DNA from 3 places in the Streptomyces achromogenes genome. Region 1 is predicted to be linked to each of the others. Evidence: riboswitches for the same ligand, from Rfam matches in the RefSeq annotation. Region 1 holds a riboswitch; each other region holds the start of a gene.
What was found. A riboswitch is a leader RNA that binds a small molecule or an ion and turns the genes downstream of it on or off. The one in region 1 is predicted to bind cobalamin.

Region 1 (6,287 bases):
GGTGGCGCAGGGCGCCCGCCGTGCCGAATCCGGCGCGCCAGGCGATCGCGTCCACCGTCTCGTCCGTGGCCTCCAGCAACTGCTGTGCCAGCAGCACCCGCTGACGCAGCAGCCACCGGTAGGGGGTGGTGCCGGTCTCCTGCTGGAAACGGCGGGCGAAGGTGCGCGGGGACATGTGGGCGCGCTCCGCGAGCCGTTCGACCGTGATCTCCTGGTCGAGGTGCTGCTCCATCCACGCGAGCACCTCGCCGACGGTGTCGCACCGCGACCGGGGCAGCGGCCGCTCGATGTACTGGGCCTGGCCGCCGTCCCGGTGCGGCGGCACCACCATCCGCCGGGCGATCCGGTTGGCGACCTCCGGGCCCTGCTCCTTGCGGACGATGTGCAGACAGGCGTCGATGCCGGCGGCCGTCCCGGCCGAGGTGATCACCGGGTCCTCGTCGACGTAGAGCACGTCCGGTTCCACGGTGGTGCGCGGAAACTGCCGGGCCAGCTGCTCGGCGTGCCGCCAGTGCACCGCGCAGCGCCGCCCGTCCAGCAGTCCCGCCGCGCCCAGCACGAACGCGCCCGAGCAGACGCTCAGCACCCGCGTGCCGCGGTCCACGGCCCGGCGCAGCGCGCCGAGCAGCTCCGGCGGGAAGTCCCGCTCGCCGTAGGTGTCGCCGGCCGGCACGGCGATCAGGTCGGCGCTCTCCAGCCGCTCCAGACCGTGCCGGGTGTTCATGGTGAACCCGGCGTGGGTGGTCAGCGTCGGACCCTCCGCCGAGGCGACGGCGAAGTCGTAGACCGGCAGCCCCTCGTCGCTGCGGTCGATCCCGAAGACCTCGCAGACGACGCCCAGTTCGAAGGGGTGCACACCGTCCAGGAGGATCGCGGCCACGTTGTTCAGCATGCCGCCAGTGTGCACCGAAGTGGCAGTAATTTGAAGATGTACGGCAGTCCTGCCACTGTCAGGAGTATCCGGCGTGGACGACGCTTACCTCATGAACGCACTCAGCGAGTACCTCACCGTCTTGGCCCTCTTCCTCGTCCTCGCGGCTCCGGCGCTCGTGGGACATCTCCACGAGCGCCGGATCGACCGCCAGCTGAAGGACGCCGCGCAGGCCGCACTGGCCGCGCGGCCCGTGACCCGGGACCGGACTCGGACCCGGGCTCAGAAGTCCTCGTCCAGGTCCACGGTGCCCTCCACCGCGACCTGGTACGCCGACGGACGGCGCTCGAAGAAGTTGGTCAGCTCCTGAACGCCCTGCAGCTCCATGAAGGAGAACGGGTTCTCCGAGCCGTACACCGGGGCGAAGCCGAGCCGCGACAGACGCTGGTCGGCGACGCACTCGAGGTACTGCCGCATCGACTCGGTGTTCATGCCCGGCAGGCCGTCGCCGCACAGGTCGCGCCCGAACTGCAGCTCGGCCTCGACGGCCTCCCGGAGCATGGCGGTGACCTGCTCCTGGAGCTTGTCGTCGAAGAGCTCCGGCTCCTCCTTGCGTACCGTGTCGACCACCTCGAAGGCGAAGCTCATGTGCATGGTCTCGTCGCGGAACACCCAGTTGGTCCCGGTGGCCAGACCGTGCAGCAGGCCCCGGCTGCGGAACCAGTAGACGTACGCGAACGCGCCGTAGAAGAACAGGCCCTCGATGCACGCGGCGAAGCAGATCAGATTGAGCAGGAAGCGGCGCCGGTCGGCCTGCGACTCCAGCCGCTCCAGCTTCTCCACCTCGTTGATCCACTTGAAGCAGAACTCGGCCTTCTCCCGGATGGACGGGATGTTCTCCACCGCCGCGAAGGCCGCCGCCCGGTCGTCCGGGTCGGGCAGATAGGTGTCCAGCAGCGTCAGATAGAACTGGACGTGCACGGCCTCCTCGAAGAGCTGCCGTGACAGGTACAGGCGCGCCTCGGGGGAGTTGATGTGCTTGTACAGCGTCAGCACGAGGTTGTTCGCCACGATCGAGTCGCCCGTCGCGAAGAACGCGACCAGCCGGCCGATCATGTGCTGTTCGCCCTCGGACAGCTTCGCCAGGTCGGTGACGTCCGAGTGGAGGTCGACCTCCTCGACGGTCCAGGTGTTCTTGATGGCGTCCCGGTAGCGCTCGTAGAAGTCGGGGTAGCGCATCGGGCGCAGGGTCAGTTCGAAGCCCGGGTCGAGCAGGTTCTTCTCGGCCTTGTCGGTCTTCTCGGGGGTGGTGGTCATCACTGGCAGGCCTCGCAGGACTCGGGGTTCTCCAGGGAGCAGGCGACGGCGTCGGGGTCGGCGGCCGGCTGCACGGGGACGGTCTTCTCCGGCTGCGCCTGGGCCCGGGCGGCCCGGGCGATCCGGGTGGCCGGGCGCGAGCGCAGGTAGTACGTCGTCTTCAGGCCCGACTTCCACGCGTACGCGTACATCGAGGAGAGCTTGCCGATCGTCGGCGTCTCCAGGAACAGGTTCAGCGACTGCGCCTGGTCCAGGTACGGGGTGCGCGCGGCGGCCATGTCGATCAGCCCGCGCTGGGGGATCTCCCACGCCGTGCGGTAGAGGTCCCGCACCTCGGCCGGGATCCACGCGAAGCCCTGCACCGAGCCGTTCGCCTCGCGCAGCGCCTCACGGGTGCGGGCGTCCCAGACGCCGAGCTCCTTGAGCTCGCGCACCAGGTACGAGTTCACCTGGAGGAACTCGCCGGACAGCGTCTCGCGCTTGAACAGGTTCGACACCTGCGGCTCGATGCACTCGTAGACGCCCGCGATGGAGGCGATGGTGGCGGTGGGCGCGATGGCGAGCAGCAGGGAGTTGCGCAGCCCCGTCGAGGCGATCCGCTCGCGCAGCGCCGCCCAGCGCTCGGGCCAGGCGAACTCGACGCCGTAGTGGTCCGGGTGCAGCACGCCCCTGGCCGTACGGGTCTTCTCCCAGGCCGGCAGCGGGCCGCCGCGCTCGGCCAGGTCCGCGGACGCCTCGTAGGCGGCGAGCATGACGCGCTCGGCGATGCGGGTGGAGAGGGCCTTGGCCTCGGGCGAGTCGAAGGGCAGCCGCAGCTTGAAGAAGACGTCCTGGAGGCCCATCGCGCCCAGCCCGACCGGACGCCAGCGCGCGTTGGACCGGCCCGCCTGCTCGGTCGGGTAGAAGTTGATGTCGACGACGCGGTCCAGGAACGTGACCGCCGTGCGGACGGTCTCGTCCAGCCGCTCCCAGTCGATGCCGCCGCTCGCCGTGTCGACGAACGCGCCCAGGTTCACCGAGCCCAGGTTGCACACCGCCGTCTCGCCGTCGTCCGTGACCTCCAGGATCTCCGTGCACAGGTTGGAGGAGTGCACGACATGGCCCGGCTCGGCCGTCTGGTTGGCGGTGCGGTTGGCGGCGTCCTTGAAGGTCATCCAGCCGTTGCCGGTCTGCGCGAGGGTGCGCATCATGCGGCCGTACAGGTCGCGGGCCGGGATGGTCTTCTTCGCCAGACCGGCGGACTCGGCTTTGCGGTAGGCCGCGTCGAACGCGTCGCCCCACAGGTCGACCAGCTCGGGCACGTCGGCCGGGGAGAACAGCGACCACGGCTCGTCGGCGTTGACCCGGCGCATGAACTCGTCCGGGATCCAGTGCGCCAGGTTCAGGTTGTGCGTGCGCCGGGCGTCCTCACCGGTGTTGTCCCGCAGCTCCAGGAACTCCTCGATGTCGGAGTGCCACGTCTCCAGGTAGACCGCCGCCGCGCCCTTGCGCCGGCCACCCTGGTTCACGGCGGCGACGGAGGCGTCCAGGGTCTTGAGGAACGGCACGATGCCGTTGGAGTGCCCGTTGGTGCCGCGGATCAGCGAACCCCGGCTGCGGATGCGGGAGTACGACAGCCCGATGCCGCCGGCGTGCTTCGACAGCCGGGCCACCTGGTGGTAGCGGTCGTAGATGGAGTCCAGCTCGTCGAGCGGGGAGTCGAGGAGGTAGCAGGACGACATCTGCGGGTGCCGGGTGCCGGAGTTGAAGAGTGTGGGGGAGGACGGGAGGTAGTCCAGCCGGCTCATCAGCCGGTAGAGCGCGGCCACCTCGTCCACGGCGCGGACGGTGTCGTCCTCGGCCAGACCGGCGGCGACGCGCAGCAGGAAGTGCTGGGGCGTCTCGACGACCTTGCGGGTGATCGGGTGCCGCAGGAGGTAGCGGCTGTGCAGGGTGCGCAGTCCGAAGTAGCCGAAGCGGTCGTCGGCCGCGGTGTCGACGAGCGCGTCGAGGCGGGCCGCGTGGACGCGCACGAACTCGGCGGTGCGGTCCGCGATCAGACCCTCGCGGTGCCCGACGGCGACCGACTCGGTGAACGACGTGACGCCCTGGGAGGCGGCCTCCGCGGCGATGCCGATGGTCAGCAGACGGGCGGCCAGCTTCGAGTAGGCGGGGTCCTCGGCGATCAGGCCGGCGGCCGCCTCCGTGGCCAGTTCGCGCAGCTCCGCGGTGATCTCGGAGGCAGCCCGCGCGGACCGGCCGCGAAGGGCGGCGGCCGCGACCCGGCCCGGGTCGGCGTCGGGCAGGTCGGCGGTCAGCTCGGTCAGGGTACGCAGCAACGCGGTCCCGGCACCGTCGGTCTTCAGCTCGGTGACTGAGGCCGGTTCGGCTGGCGCGATGGTCACGTGGGGCTCTCCCTCGCTCGGCAAGGGGCCTGGCGCAGGGCAGGGGGCAGCACACGAGCGCGCGGGGGCGTCGCGTCCACCGGCCCACTCCACGAGGCCCGGACGTCAGGGCACCCGGACCGGACGGCCGGGCGCGCTGTCGGCAGGACCTCGGACTGAACAGGCGTGCCCATATGGGTAGGGATGCACGCGAGTACACCGTTGCGGGACAGTTCCGGATTCGCACCGGATTCCCCTGCGGCGACAGCGAGCATGAGCATACATCTTGTGCTCGCCTGCCACGCCACCCCCAGATGTTGTGTCGGGGTGGTTTCAGAGCGTCAACTGATAGGTGAGAAGAGTGAAGTCGTCCAGGTGCGGCACGGGATTCCAGTCCCGCTCGGGTGTGCGGACGAAGCCGAGACGTTCGTAGATCCGGTGCGCGGTGTGCATGCTGCGCTGGCTCGACAGGACGACGGCCGCGCAGCCCTCCGTGGCTCGCGCCCGCTCCAGGCATGCCCGCACGAGCGCCTCTCCGGCGCCCCGGCCGCGCGCCGCGTGCGCGACCGCGAGCGCACGGATCTCGGCCTCACCGGGCCGCGCGATGTCGGCGACCGGGCCGGGACCGGCCACGAAGGTGACGCCGCCGAGGAGCCGGTCGCCGTCCACGGCCACCAGCACCTCGGCGGCGGCCGCCCGCGCGGCGACGTCCTTCAGCGCCGGCAGATACGGGTCCTCCTCGCCGTAGTCGAGGAGACCGTCGTCCAGGTAGGCGCGGGCGGTGATGTCGCCCAGGGGCTGGTACTCGCCCGGAGTGACCTGTCGTATCACGATGTCCATGGCCTCGAGTGTGCCGGACGCCCGGGTTGCGGAGCGTGTCCGGAGTGATTCCATGGAAGTAGCCGTCGGCGCCGTGCGAATCCGCTGCCCCGCGAGTCCTCCGTCCCCGGGAACCACTCCGGGAGTTCGCAAGGAGAAGGCTATGACGAGGGTCGTCCGCCATGCGCCCGGCAAGGAGCGACCGCGCGACGCGCCGATGGCCACACTGGTTCTGCGACGAGCGGGAAACCGGGTGGGGCACGGGTTCGTCGGCCGCTGGCACGCCCTGACGATCCGTCTGGAGGCCCGCCGCGGCACCACCCGCCCCAGGAAATGGCGCCGATGGGCCTCCTACGCCAATGTCACCAGGGCGATCTGGCTGGTCGCCGTGCTGGCGATGCTCACCTGGATCGGGGAGGGCCTGTTCATCCTCATCACGCAGCACACGACCCGCTTCGAGAAGTGGCGGAAGGACAACGAGGGGTTCGAGATCGTCCTCAAGGTCGTCGGTCCGGTCCTCGCCGCCTCGATCGCCGCCGCGCTCTTCCTGTTCTGGTGGTACCGCTGGACCAAACGGCGCTATCTCACCAAGGCGCTGCGGGATCCGCGCGGACTGGTGCCCACCGCCGGATACGACACCCGCGAGATCGTGGGTCGCGAGGACATCTCCCAGGTGATCGCCGAGCGGCTGCGGGACCGCGACACGCGGCGGCCGTATCTGCTCGTCGGCGGCGTCGGAGCGGGGAAGACCGCCGTCCTCGTACGGCTCACCGAACTCCTGGCCCGCCAGAACGCCGTACCGGTGCCGATCAGACTGCGGGACGCGGCGGACGGCACCGACCTGAACTTCGAGCGTCTGGCCAGGCAGCGCTTCGCCCAGGAGTCACCCAAGGGCATTCTGGCGCGCGGCAAGACCG
Region 2 (6,287 bases), 2.6 Mb from region 1:
CGCCTCCCGGCCCGGCGATCGCCACACGATCAGCACCCGCTCCGCCCTCCGGTCGACGCCCGATCCGGCCGGTGATCCGCACCACTTGACGGCGGAGAGCGACGTCACGCCAGGTGGTGCGGTATTGGCCGGGGGCGCGACACGCGGTACCGTCGCTCTGATATCGACGACGTCAGCACGGAAGCCGGTGGAAATCCGGCACGGTCGCGCCACTGTGAACGATGCGTCCCTCCTCGAGGGGCACATCAAGAGTCAGACCCGGAGCCGTCGTCCTGTGCACCACCGAGATGGGACGCGAACTCCCAGAGGAGGCCCTGCCATGGCGCAGCATGTCGCCCAGCCGACCCCCACCACTCCCGTGGTCCCCGCCAAGCTGCCGCTGAAGGACGTCGCCCCCTGGGCGGTCTTCTTCGGCGTCCTGATGCTGGTCCTGCTGTACTTCGTCGGCGCCGAACAGGGCGCCACCTCCGTCGTCTCCGGCGAGGGAGTCCACGAGTGGGTGCACGACGCACGCCACCTTCTCGGCTTCCCCTGCCACTGACGAGGGACGCCGCGCACCAGATGAACTCCGCAACGGTAAGAAACCTGCTCGTCCGCGGCATGCTCGCCGGCCTCGCGGCCGGCGTGCTCGCCCTGGTCGTCGCCTACTTCCTCGGTGAGCCGAACGTCGACGGTGCGATCGGCTTCGAGGAGTCCCACGCGCCCGCGCACGAGCACGAGGTCGAACTCGTCTCCCGCAGCCTCCAGTCCACCGCGGGCCTCGCCACCGGCGTGCTGGTGTACGGGGTCGCCTTCGGCGGCATCGCCGCCCTCGCCTACTGCTTCGCGCTCGGCCGCGTCGGCCGCTTCACCCCCCGGGCCACGGCGCTCCTGCTCTCGGGAGCGGCGCTGCTCACCGTGTACGTCGTCCCGTTCCTGAAGTACCCGGCCAACCCGCCCGCGGTCGGTGACCACGACACCATCGCCAAGCGGACCACCCTGTACTTCCTGATGATGGTGCTCGGCGTGCTCCTCGCGGTCGCCGCGGTGATCGCGGGCAAACGGCTCGCACCGGGACTGGGCTCCTGGTACGCGACGGTCGTCGCCGTCCTCGGCTTCACCGTCGTGATCGGGCTGGCCTACGCGTTCCTGCCCGCCGTCAACGAGGTGCCGGCGGACTTCCCGGCGACCCTGCTGTGGCGTTTCCGGCTCTCCTCGCTCGCCCTGCAGGTCACGATGTGGGCGTGCTTCGGCCTGGTCTTCGGGGAACTGGCCGAACGGCTGCTGAACCCGAAGCCCGCCGCGGTCCCCGCGGGGACCGCGGTGACCGCCTCGCGATAGGCCGCGGACTCCGTCCCGGAGACCGACGACGATCGGGCGGACTCGGCCTCAGGCCGCCTCCGCCCGATCCAGCGGGAGCCCCAGCCGCAGGTTCCAGCGGCCACCGCGCCCGCTGACGGAGGTGGCCGTGAGCGGCGGCACGTCCAGCCGCCAGAAGGCCGCGGCGGACGCTCCCAGCACATGCACCACCGCGGCCCGTACGATCTCCGGCTCGACGACGGCCAGCACGCGTCCCTCGCCGTCCGCAGCCTTCTCCAGCCAGCGGGCCACCCGTTCGCACAGATCCCGCACGGACTCGCCGCCGTGCGGCGCCGACGTGGGATCGGCGAGCCAGCGGGCCACCGCCTCCGGCTCCGCGGCGCCGACCTCGGCGAGCGTCAGGCCCCGCCACCGGCCCACCGCCAGCCCCGCCAGCTCCGCCGTCTCCAGCGCGTCGAGACCGAGCGCCGCCGCCGTCTCACCGCACCGCACACCGGGCGAGACGAGGACTCTCCCGGCCGCGGGCAGGGTCCCGGCGGCGGCGCGGGCGAGTGCCGCCCCGGCGGCGTCGATCGAGGCCCCGTCGTCGAAACGGGCCTGCCGCAGCGACGAACTCGTCGCGGGCGAGACGAAAACGACCCGGATGGTCACGTGGCGGCTCCTTCTGATGCGGTCATCGACGTACGGGTCTCCCGGCGCGGGGCGCGCAGGGCCTGGTCGCGCGGAGGACGTGGCGGGCAGAGCGCGTTCGCGCGGCGGACGGCGGCGCCGCCCGCCACGCGACACAGGATCAGCCCGCCGACGGCCGTACGCCGCCCGGCCGTCCCGCGTTCCGCCGATCCTCGTTCCCCCGTGTCCCGCTTCGCCGCGCCCGCGTCCTGCTCCTGCCGCCCGCCGTCCTGCTGCTCCCCGTTCCGCTCGGCGGGCAGGGCGCCCAGGAAGCGTATGTGCGGGCGGCCGTCGGGGCCGTGGCGGGTGAGGTCGGCCCGCACGCCGTAGACGTCGGCGATCAGCGCCTCGGTGAGCACCTCCTGCGGTGTGCCGCCGGCCACCGCCCTGCCCTGCTTGAGGACGACGACCCGGTCGCAGTACATCGCCGCCAGGTTCAGATCGTGCAGCGCGACGACAGTGGTCACTCCGAGCTCGGTGATCAGGTCCAGCAGCGCGAGCTGGTGCTGGATGTCGAGGTGGTTGGTGGGCTCGTCCAGCAGCAGTTCCCGCGGCTGCTGGGCGAGCGCGCGGGCGACCTGGACACGCTGGCGCTCCCCGCCGGAGAGGGTGTGCCACAGCCGGCCGGCCTTGTCGGCGAGACCGGTCCGCTCCAGCGCGGAACGGACCGCCGCCTCGTCCTCGGCCGAGGCGGCGCCCCAGGCCCGGCGATGCGGGACACGGCCCAGGCGTACGACGTCCAGGACGCTCAACGCGACCTGCGCGTCGGCCTGTTGCTCCACGACGGCGATCCGCCGGGCGACCGCCCGCCGCCCGAGCTGCGCCAGCGGACGGCCGTCGAGGGTGACGACTCCCGAGGCGGGGGCGAGGACGCCGGCGAGCAGACGCAGCAGCGTGGACTTGCCGGAGCCGTTCGGCCCGAGCAGGCCGGTGACGGTTCCCGGGCGCAGCGCGAGGCCGACCCCGTCCAGGATCAGCGAGCCGCCCGCCGTGTAGACGAGGCGGTCGCCGCGCAGGCCGGCGTCCTCGACGGTCCCGGTCATCGCGCGCTCCTGGTCCGGTACAGCACGAGGACGAACGCGGGGACGCCGATCAGCGAGGTCACCACGCCCACCGGCACCTCCTGCGGGTCCAAGGCGGTGCGGGCGAGGGTGTCCACCCACACCAGGAACACCGCCCCCGCCAGAGAGGTGGCCGGCAGCAGCCGGGTGTGTCCGGGACCGGTCAGGGCGCGGGCCGCGTGCGGGAGCACGAGGCCGACGAAGCCGATCGCCCCCGACGAACTGACCAGAGTGGCCGTCAGCAGGGCGGTGGCGCACAGCAGGACCAGCCGGGTGCGGGCCACGTGCACGCCCAGCGAGGCGGCCGCGTCCTGCCCGAACGCGAAGGCGTCCAGCGTCGTCGCGTACCCCGTGCACACCAGCAGCACCGCGGCCAGCACCGCCAGACCCAGGCCCACGTCCGCCCAGTCGGCCCCGCTGAGCGAGCCGAGCAGCCAGAACAGCACCCCGCGGGTGGTCTCCGCGTCGGCGGTCGTCATGACGACGAACGAGGTGAGCGCCGAGAACAGCTGCATCGCCGCCACCCCGGCGAGCACCACGCGGTCCGTGGCGCCCCCCAGGCTGTGACTGAGCAGCAGCACCAGCGCGAAGGAGACCGCCGCGCCCAGGAAGGCGCCCCCGGACACCGACAGGGCTCCGCCGCCCGCCCCGAGCACGACCACCACCACCGCGCCCGTCGAGGCCCCGGACGAGATCCCGAGGACGAACGGGTCGGCGAGCGGGTTGCGCAGCAGGGACTGCATCACCGCGCCGCACACCGCGAGACCCGCGCCGCACACCGCGGCGAGCAGGGTCCGGGGCAGCCGCAGGTTCCACACGATGCCGTCCCTCAACGGCGTCGACCCGGCCTCTCCGAAGCCGAGATGGGCGGCCACCGTGGACCACACGTCCCCGACCGCGATGTCCGCCGGACCGATGGTGATGGCCACGGCGACGGACGCGCACAGCAGCGCGAGACCGGCCGCCCACAGCAGTACGTGGCGCAGCCCCCGCGCCGCCACCGCGGGCGCGGCGGCCGCCGGTCCCGCGGCGCTCATCCCGCGAGACCGTACGCGCGCAGTGCCGCCGCCACCTTCTCCACGCCCTCGACCGTGCGCACGGTCGGGTTCATCGCCTGCCCGGACAGCAGCACGTACCGCTTCTCGCGTACCGCGGTCATGTTCCTGGTGACCGGATCGGACTCCAGGAACGCGATCTTCCGGGCCGCGGTCTCGGCCGTCTGCTGTCTGCGGGTCAGGTCGCCGATGACGAGGACGTCCGGGTCGCGGTCGGCGACCGTCTCCCAGTTGACCTGCGGCCACTCCTCCTCGGTGTCGTCGAAGACGTTCTTCGCGCCGAGTTCGCGGGTGATGACGCCGGGGGCGCCGCAGCAGCCGGCCATATAGGGGGACTGGGAGTTGGCGAACCAGTAGAGGAGGGTGACGTTCTCGGCATCGAGTCCCGAAGCGGCCCTGCTCACCCGGGTCTTCAGGTCGGCCACCAGTGTCTCGCCCCGCTTCTCCACCCCGAAGACCCTGGCCAGGTCGCGTACTTCGCCGTAGACCGCGTCCATGGTCAGCGGCTCGGTGCGGACGCCGTCGCCGTCGCCGCTGTTGTCCTTGCCGGAGCAGTCGGAGGGGGAGAGATAGGTCGGGACCCCGAGCTTCTCGAACTGGTCTCGGGTGGCCACCCCGCCCTTGCCGAGCGTGGAGGCGAACGAGGCGGCCACGAAGTCGGGTTCGACGTCCAGGACCTTCTCGAAGGAGGGCGCGTTGTCGGCCAGCCGCGTCACCCGGGCGTCGGCCTTCTCGAGGCTCTTGGGCAGCGGATCGGTCCAGGTGGCGGTGCCCGCCATCCGGTCGGCGAGCCCGAGGGAGAGCATGATCTCCGTCGTTCCCTGGTTGAGGGAGACCGCCCGCCGAGGGGGAGCGTCGATCCGCACCCGCTGTCCGCAGTTGTCGAGCGTGACCGGCCGGCCGGCCGTGTCGCTGTCGGCGGGACCGTCGGCGGAGGAGGCGGAGGGGGCGGCGGAGCCGCCGCAGCCGGTCGACAGGAGGACGCCCGCCAGGAACAGGACGGCAGAGCGGACGGGACGTGCGAACGGCACGGAGTTTCCTTCGGCGTCGAGGGCTCAAGCGCGAAGCCCGGTCGTACGGTGCGCTCCTCCGGCCGGTCTGCGACACCGGAGGCCGCCAGCAGGTCTTCGGACTCGGGGTCACCCGGGCGAGGCGCCTTCCCGGAGCGCGTGCGCGCCCCAGTGGCCGAAAGCCCCGCCCGTCGCCCTTACCGCTGCGCGTCAGCTCCGGAGTTCCACCGGATTCCCTGACCCCCGCGCGCCCGAGGGGCGCGCACGAGTACGACTGGCCTCGGCAAGCTACCACAGGCATCGGGGGCCCCGAGGAGGGTGACCTTCGGCACATCGGAGGTCTCCGGCCCGGCAAGTGCTTTCATCGTGCACCTGTTGCTCATCGCGCACTGTTCCCGCAGGGAAAGCACGTGTCACCCGACCTCTGACAGGACGTCACATGGACGCGGGAGAACCGGAGGACGGCCCGGCACTTACTTCCAGGTGCGTGAAGCCGCGGGGGAGGAGACGCTCCAGCCCGCCGTCCCAGCGCCTAGTCTGTGGTCCGGACCCCACCGGGCCTTCCCCCGCAGCGTGGGCGGGATCTCCGCCCGTCACCACCGAGAACAGGCGGCCGAGGGCATGCAGCCACTGCGCCCAGAAGACCCCGAGCAGCTCGGGCCCTACCGGCTCGTGGCCCGGCTCGGCGCCGGCGGCATGGGCCGGGTCTATCTGGCGCGGTCGTCGGCCGGCCGTGTCGTCGCGGTCAAGGTGATCCGTCCCGAGATGGCGGACGACGACAACTTCCGCATTCGCTTCCGGCGGGAGGTGGCGGCCGCGGCGGCGGTCGGCGGCGCCTACACGGCGCACGTCGTGGACGCCGCCCCGGACGACGAGACGCCCTGGCTCGCCACCGACCACGTACCCGGCCCCACCCTGGCCGAGGCGGTCGCCGCCCACGGGCCGCTGCCGGTGGAGACGGTCCTCGCGCTGGGCGCGGGCGTCGCCGAGGCGCTCATGGCGGTGCACGCCGAAGGGCTCGTGCACCGTGACCTCAAACCGTCCAACGTGCTGCTCGCGGCGGACGGCCCGCGGGTCATCGACTTCGGCATCGTGCGCGCCCGTGACGGCTATGAACTCACCGGTTCCGGCACGCTGTTCGGCTCCCTCGACTACATGTGCCCGGAGCAGGCCACCGGGGACCCGATGGGCCC
Region 3 (6,287 bases), 3.6 Mb from region 1:
ACCACCTCCACCCGCTGGTCGGGCTCGCGCGAGGCCGCCACCTCCACCGTCAGCCCGAACCGGTCGAGCAACTGCGGCCGCAGCTCGCCCTCCTCGGGGTTCATGGTGCCGACGAGCAGGAACCGGGCCGCGTGCCGTACGGAGACGCCCTCGCGCTCGACGTACGAGGCGCCCATCGCGGCCGCGTCCAGCAGCAGGTCGACCAGATGGTCGTGGAGGAGGTTGACCTCGTCGACGTAGAGGATGCCCCGGTGCGCGTCGGCGAGGAGTCCCGGCTCGAAGGCCTTCACGCCCTCCGCCAGCGCCCGTTCGATGTCCAGCGCTCCCACCAGCCGGTCCTCGGAGGCGCCCACCGGCAGTTCGACCATCCGCGCCGGCCGTGTCTCGGACGCCCCCCGCTCGTGCGGTCCGTCCGGGCAGGCCGGGTCGGGCGAGGCCGGGTCGCAGGAGAACCGGCAGCCGGTCACCGCGTCCAGCGCCGGCATGAGCGCCGACAGCGCCCGTACCGCCGTCGACTTGGCGGTGCCCTTCTCGCCGCGCACCAGCACACCGCCCACCGCCGGCGACACGGCGTTCAGCAGCAGCGCGAGCCGCAGGTCGTCCTGGCCGACGACGGCCGTGAACGGGAAAGGAGTACTCACTTCTCGTTGCCTTCCAACTCGCCCTCCGGCGCGGGACGGACGTCCCGCAGCCGTTCGGTGGTGGCGCGCCGCGGCCACCGGCCGGACTCTTTCTGGAACGGGTCGCCGCCGGCCGACGGCGACGGCCCGGCGCCCACGCGGTCGACCACGCGCCCGCTCGTGCGCCCGCTCACGCGGGCGCTCCCGGGGGAACGAACGGCAGTCCCCGCGGCGCGCCCGACTCGATCAGCCGCCAGAGCGCGTCGGTGTCCGCGTGCTCCTCGATCAGGTCGCCGAGCCGGTCCAGCTGTTCCTCGCGCAGCGCGGCGAACGAGGTGTCGGGAGCGGGCACGAAACGCCGGCCCGCGGCCGCGGCCACCTCGCGCAGGAATGCCCGCCGGAACCCGTCCGACTCCAGCGAGCCGTGCCAGTGCGTGCCCCACACCTGCCCGACCCGGCAGCCGTCCAGGGGGTTCCCGCGGTCGTCGCGCAGGAACGCCTCCCCGCCGTCCACGGTGGCCACCCCGTGGTGGATCTCGTACCCCTCGACGGACTCGCCGAGGGCTTCGCCCACCGGGCGGGTGAGGGTCTTCTCCGGGGCGAACCGCACCCGCACGGGGAGCAGGCCGAGCCCGTCGACCCGGCCGAGCCGGCTCTCGACCTCGTCCTCGATCCGCGTGCCGAGGATCTGGTAGCCCCCGCAGACGCCGAGGACGGGCCGCTGCTCGGCGGCCCGGCGCACCAGCGCGTCGGCGAGGCCGCGTTCGCGCAGCCACTGAAGCGCCCGCACGGTGCCCCGGGTGCCCGGTACGACGACCAGGTCGGCGTCGGCCAGTTCCTCGGGCCGGTCGACGAACCGCACGACGACGCCGGGCTCGGCGGCCAGCGCGTCCACGTCGGTGAAGTTGGACATCAGCGGGACCGCGCAGACGGCGACCCGCAGCACGTCCTCGCCGACCGGCGGAGCGGTGTTCGACTCCCGCACGGTCCCCCGCAGCGAGACCCTCAGCCCGTCCTCCTCGTCGATCCCGAGCCCGTGCCGGAACGGCAGCACCCCGTACGTCCGCCGTCCGGTGAGCCCGTGCAGCATGTCCAGGCCCGGCTCCAGCAGGGAGACGTCCCCGCGGAACTTGTTGACGAGGAACCCGGCGACCAGTTCCTGGTCCTCGGGCGACAGCAGGGCGACGGTGCCGAAGAACGACGCGAAGACCCCGCCCCGGTCGATGTCGCCGACGACGAGCACGGGCAGCCGCGCGCTCCGCGCGATCCCCATGTTCACGATGTCGGTCCGCCGCAGGTTGATCTCGGCGGGACTGCCCGCCCCCTCACAGATCACCGCGTCATACGTGCCCCGCAACTCGGCGAGACAGTCGAGAACGGTGCCGAGGAGTCTTTGCTGCCGGCCCCCGTGGTACCCGCGGGCGCTCATCTCGCCCACCGGCCTGCCCAGCAGCACGACCTGGCTGCTGCGCTCCCCGCCCGGCTTGAGGAGCACGGGGTTCATCAGCGCGGTCGGCTCCACCCGGCAGGCCTGCGCCTGCATGGCCTGCGCCCGCCCGATCTCGGCGCCCTCCCGTGTCACGAAGGAGTTGAGGGACATGTTCTGCGCCTTGAACGGCGCGACCTTGACGCCCTGTCGCACCAGCCACCGGCAGATCCCGGCGGTGACGACGCTCTTGCCGGCGTCGGAGGTCGTGCCGGCGACGAGGAGCCCCCCGCTCATGACTGACGTCCCTTCGCGACCAGGCGCGCGGCGACGGTGACGCCGAGCGCGAGCAGACCGACGCGGCGGGAGAGCCGCGCGGCGCGTTCGATGTCGTGCACGGCGACGGGCCGTCCGGCCGCCCCGTTGAGCACCGGGCGGTGTTCGACCCGGCCGCCGTACGCCAGGGTCCCGCCCAGCCGTACCCCGAGGGCGCCCGCGAAAGACGCCTCCACGGGGCCCGCGTTGGGGCTCGGGTGACTGCGGGCGTCGGCGCGCCAGGCCCGCAGCGCGCCGCGCGGGTCGTCCCCCGCGGCGGCGGCCAGCACGGCGGTCAGCCGCGCCCCGGGCCACCCGGCGAGGTCGTCGAGCCGGGCGGCGGCCCAGCCGAAGCGCAGGTACCGCGGCGAGCGGTGACCTACCATCGCGTCAAGGGTGTTGACGGCCCGGAACCCGACCAGTCCCGGCACGCCGCCCACGGCGCCCCACACCAGCGCCCCGACGACGGCGTCGGAGGTGTTCTCGGCGACGGACTCCACGACGGCCCGGGCGATCCCGTCGGCGTCCAGCGCCTGGGGGTCCCGCCCGCACAGACGCGGTAGCCGTGCGCGGGCCGCCTCGACGTCCCCCGCCTCCAGGGCCCGCCCGATCGCGCGGGCCTCGCGGACGAGCGAACTGCCCCCGACGACGGCCCAGGTGGCGGCGGCGGTCAGGGCGACGGAGGCGGCGGGGGAGTGGCGCACACCCCGTGAGGCGACGGCCCCGAGGGCCACGGCGCCGCCCGCGCACACGGCGGTGTGCAGGGCGCCCCACCCCCGGTTGTCCCGCCACAGCAGCCGTTCGACGGCGCCCGCGGCCCGCCCGAACCCGGCGACCGGATGCCCGCGGCGGGGATCGCCGAGGAGCAGGTCGCCGAGCAGGCCGGCGGCGGCGCCGTACGCGTGGACGCGCTCGGCACCCATCGGGTCAGCCGGCTGTGGGGGCGGGGGTCGGGTCGGTGGTGACGCTCGGTCGGCAGCCGCACATGGCAGAGGTCCTCACTCAGGGTGTCCACGCCCTGGTTCGACGAGACCGGCGGCGAGAGTTCCTGGCTCCCGGGGGTTTCCTCCCGGTGACAGTGGCGGGACCGCGCCGGACTCGCACCGGCTTCCTCTTCTGCCGCCGTAATGGCCCGGGCAGTCCACCACGGGCCCGGAAGGGCCGTCAACTTGCTGTTGACCTGCGCGGGGAGGATGTGCAGAACCCCACACGGCGGGGCCGGCGGGGTTCGGGAACGGGGTGCGGGGAGCGGGTACGGGCACGCGATGCGCGGCCGGGCACGGGAACGGGGTGCGGCACGGCGATCCGTCCCGCACCCCTGAGGCCCACGTCCCGTCGGTCCACGACCCGCCGGACGACGGCGCGTCAGACCACGATCAGCGAGATGCCGTAGGCCACCGCCGCCGCGCAGGCGGCGAAGCACGCGTACGCGCCCGTCACCGCGAGGGCGGCCGAGCCGCCCTCGGCCGTCGCGCGTTCCCTGCGCGACAGGCCCATGACGCCGAGGGTGAACAGGGCGACGAGGCCCACGGTGACCACGAGGCTGACGCCGAACACGGAGCCCAGGGCTGCCCAGTCGATCTTCATGCCGGTTCTCTTCCTTCGTTCCGGTGGCGCGGGCTCAGACGGCCGCGGCCGGGGGAGCGGCGGGGGCGGGCGGCGCGGCCGACGCGGCCGGCGCCGGGATGGTGGCCGTCAGGACCGTCGTGACGTCCTCGGCCGGCGTGCCCGTGGGCGGCGGCGCGACCATGGCGATGGCCGTGGTGATCACACCGGCCGGCTCCTCGGACTCGTTGACGTTCGACGCGTCGACGACCTCGCGCCGGGAGATCTTCCAGATGGCCGCGCTGGAGGCGATCAGGAAGACGGCGACCACGGCCGTGCCCCAGTCGCCGAGCCCGGTGACCGACTCGGCGAGCGCGCCCACCAGGGCGGCGGCCGGGAGGGTCAGACCCCACGCGACGAACATGCGGGTCGCGGTCGACCAGCGGACCACGCCGCCCTTGCGGCCCAGCCCCGCGCCCATCACCGCACCGGAGACCGAATGCGTGGTGGAGAGGGAGAAGCCGAGGTGAGAGGAGGCCAGGATGACCGTCGCGGCACTGGTCTGCGCCGCGAAGCCCTGCTGCGGCTGGAGATCGGTCAGCCCCTTGCCCATCGTGCGGATGATGCGCCAGCCGCCGAGGTAGGTGCCGAGCGCGATGGCCAGACCGGCCGAGAGGATGACCCAGGTGGGCGGGTCGGAGTCGGGCGCCACGGCGCCGCCGGCCACCAGGGCCAGGGTGATGATGCCCATCGTCTTCTGGGCGTCGTTGGTGCCGTGGGCGAGGGAGACCAGGCCGGCCGAGGCGATCTGGCCCGCGCGGTAGCCCTTGTCCGCGGCCCTGCCGTCGGCCTTGCGGCCCAGCGTGTAGGAGAGGCGGGTGGCGAACATCGCCGCGACGCCCGCGACGATCGGCGCGGCGACCGCCGGCAGCAGCACCTTGGTGACCAGCACGTCGCCGTGCACCGCGCCCGTACCGGCCGAGGCGATGGTGGCGCCGATCAGACCGCCCATCAGGGCGTGCGAGGAGCTGGAGGGCAGGCCCACCAGCCAGGTCAGCAGGTTCCAGAGGATCGCGCCGACCAGGGCGGCGAAGATGACCTCGGGACGGATGCCGGTCTCGTCGACGAGACCCTTGGAGATCGTGTTGGCGACCTCCACCGAGAGGAAGGCTCCCACAAGGTTCAGCACGGCGGACATGGCCACCGCGACCTTGGGCTTGAGTGCACCGGTCGAGATGGTCGTGGCCATCGCGTTGGCGGTGTCGTGAAAACCGTTCGTGAAATCAAACGCAAGTGCGGTTACCACCACAATCGCGAGGATCAGCGAGAAGTTTTCCATTTACCCAGGCAATCGTTCGAAGTCATTGGCTGATTGACCGTAGGCAACCCGGGTGAACGGAAGATGAACTGAGGCGGGCGTCACGGTGTCCGGATGACACGGGTGCGCTATCGCCCGCGCGCGGGGCGCCGACCGCCCCCGGGAGGGCCTGGCAGGATCGCGGCATGGCTGAGCATCGAGGCGAACGACCGGACGTCCGGCGGCGGGGGCGGCAGGCCTCGCCCGAGGAGGCGCGGGCCTGGGCGGAACTGGTGGCGGCCGCCCGCCCGCACGGTCGCCGACGGGCTGGTCGTCGGCACTTCGGGCAACGTCTCGGTGCGCGTCGGCGACACCGTGCTCGTGACGCCGTCCGGCGTGCCCTACGAGCGGCTGGCCCCGGCCGACGTCACGGGCGTCGACCTCACCGGCCGGCAGGTCCTCGGCGCGCTGGTCCCCACCAGCGAACTGCCCATGCATCTGGCCGTGTACCGGGCCACCGACGCCGGGGCGATCGTGCACACCCACGCCGTGCACGCCACCGCCGTCTCCACCCTCGTCGACGAACTCCCCCTGATCCACTACATGGCGAGCGCGCTCGGCGGACCCGTCCGCGTCGCGCCCTACGCCGCGTACGGCACCGAGGAGCTGGCCGCGCACACGCTCCGGGCCCTCGAGGGGCGGTCCGGCTGCCTCCTGCGCAACCACGGCACCCTGACCCATGGCGCCGGGCTCGACCAGGCGTACGACCGCACGGCCCAACTGGAGTGGATGTGCCGCCTGTGGCTGACCGCTTCCTCGGTGCCCGGCCGCACGCCCGCACTGCTGACGGAGGAACAGGTCGCCCAGGTTGGGGAGCGTCTGCGGGGGTACGGCCAGCCGGACTGACGGCCGCGGCCGAGGGCCCGGCCGACGGTCGTGGCTTCGGCGCGCGTCACCCCGGCCGGCCGCACCACTGGCCGGTCCGCGGGATGGCCGGGACACTGGGCTCGTGCGCACTGTCACAGCGACGGCCGCCGCCGTCACCGCAGCCCTGGCCGCCGGCGCCGCCGGTGTCGTCGCCGGC

Region 2: it holds a riboswitch for cobalamin, as region 1 does, so the genes downstream of both, QF032_RS36770 (ABC transporter substrate-binding protein) here and QF032_RS26165 (ribonucleoside-diphosphate reductase subunit alpha) in region 1, are expected to answer to the same signal.
Region 3: it holds a riboswitch for cobalamin, as region 1 does, so the genes downstream of both, QF032_RS09935 (cobalamin biosynthesis protein) here and QF032_RS26165 (ribonucleoside-diphosphate reductase subunit alpha) in region 1, are expected to answer to the same signal.

Annotation. Positions count from the first base shown of each region.
Region 1 is NZ_JAUSYH010000001.1:5,782,627-5,788,913, forward strand. Features, by position in the region: gene QF032_RS26150 (GlxA family transcriptional regulator) at 1-892, opposite strand, end outside; gene QF032_RS26155 (hypothetical protein) at 984-1,241, shown strand; gene QF032_RS26160 (ribonucleotide-diphosphate reductase subunit beta) at 1,154-2,188, opposite strand; gene QF032_RS26165 (ribonucleoside-diphosphate reductase subunit alpha) at 2,188-4,572, opposite strand; cobalamin riboswitch at 4,697-4,832, opposite strand; gene QF032_RS26170 (GNAT family N-acetyltransferase) at 4,885-5,391, opposite strand; gene QF032_RS26175 (ATP-binding protein) at 5,534-6,287, shown strand, end outside.
Region 2 is NZ_JAUSYH010000001.1:8,360,340-8,366,626, forward strand. Features, by position in the region: gene QF032_RS36745 (CbtB domain-containing protein) at 320-541, shown strand; gene QF032_RS36750 (CbtA family protein) at 562-1,320, shown strand; gene QF032_RS36755 (histidine phosphatase family protein) at 1,369-1,950, opposite strand; partial or broken gene QF032_RS36760 (ABC transporter ATP-binding protein) at 2,226-3,011, opposite strand; gene QF032_RS36765 (FecCD family ABC transporter permease) at 3,008-4,066, opposite strand; gene QF032_RS36770 (ABC transporter substrate-binding protein) at 4,063-5,115, opposite strand; cobalamin riboswitch at 5,206-5,332, opposite strand; gene QF032_RS36775 (protein kinase domain-containing protein) at 5,668-6,287, shown strand, end outside.
Region 3 is NZ_JAUSYH010000001.1:2,191,724-2,198,010, reverse strand. Features, by position in the region: gene QF032_RS09950 (putative cobaltochelatase) at 1-641, opposite strand, end outside; gene QF032_RS09945 (hypothetical protein) at 638-814, opposite strand; gene QF032_RS09940 (cobyric acid synthase) at 811-2,343, opposite strand; gene QF032_RS09935 (cobalamin biosynthesis protein) at 2,340-3,284, opposite strand; cobalamin riboswitch at 3,385-3,522, opposite strand; gene QF032_RS09930 (hypothetical protein) at 3,727-3,948, opposite strand; gene QF032_RS09925 (inorganic phosphate transporter) at 3,983-5,245, opposite strand; partial or broken gene QF032_RS09920 (class II aldolase/adducin family protein) at 5,410-6,109, shown strand; gene QF032_RS09915 (alpha/beta hydrolase) at 6,213-6,287, shown strand, end outside.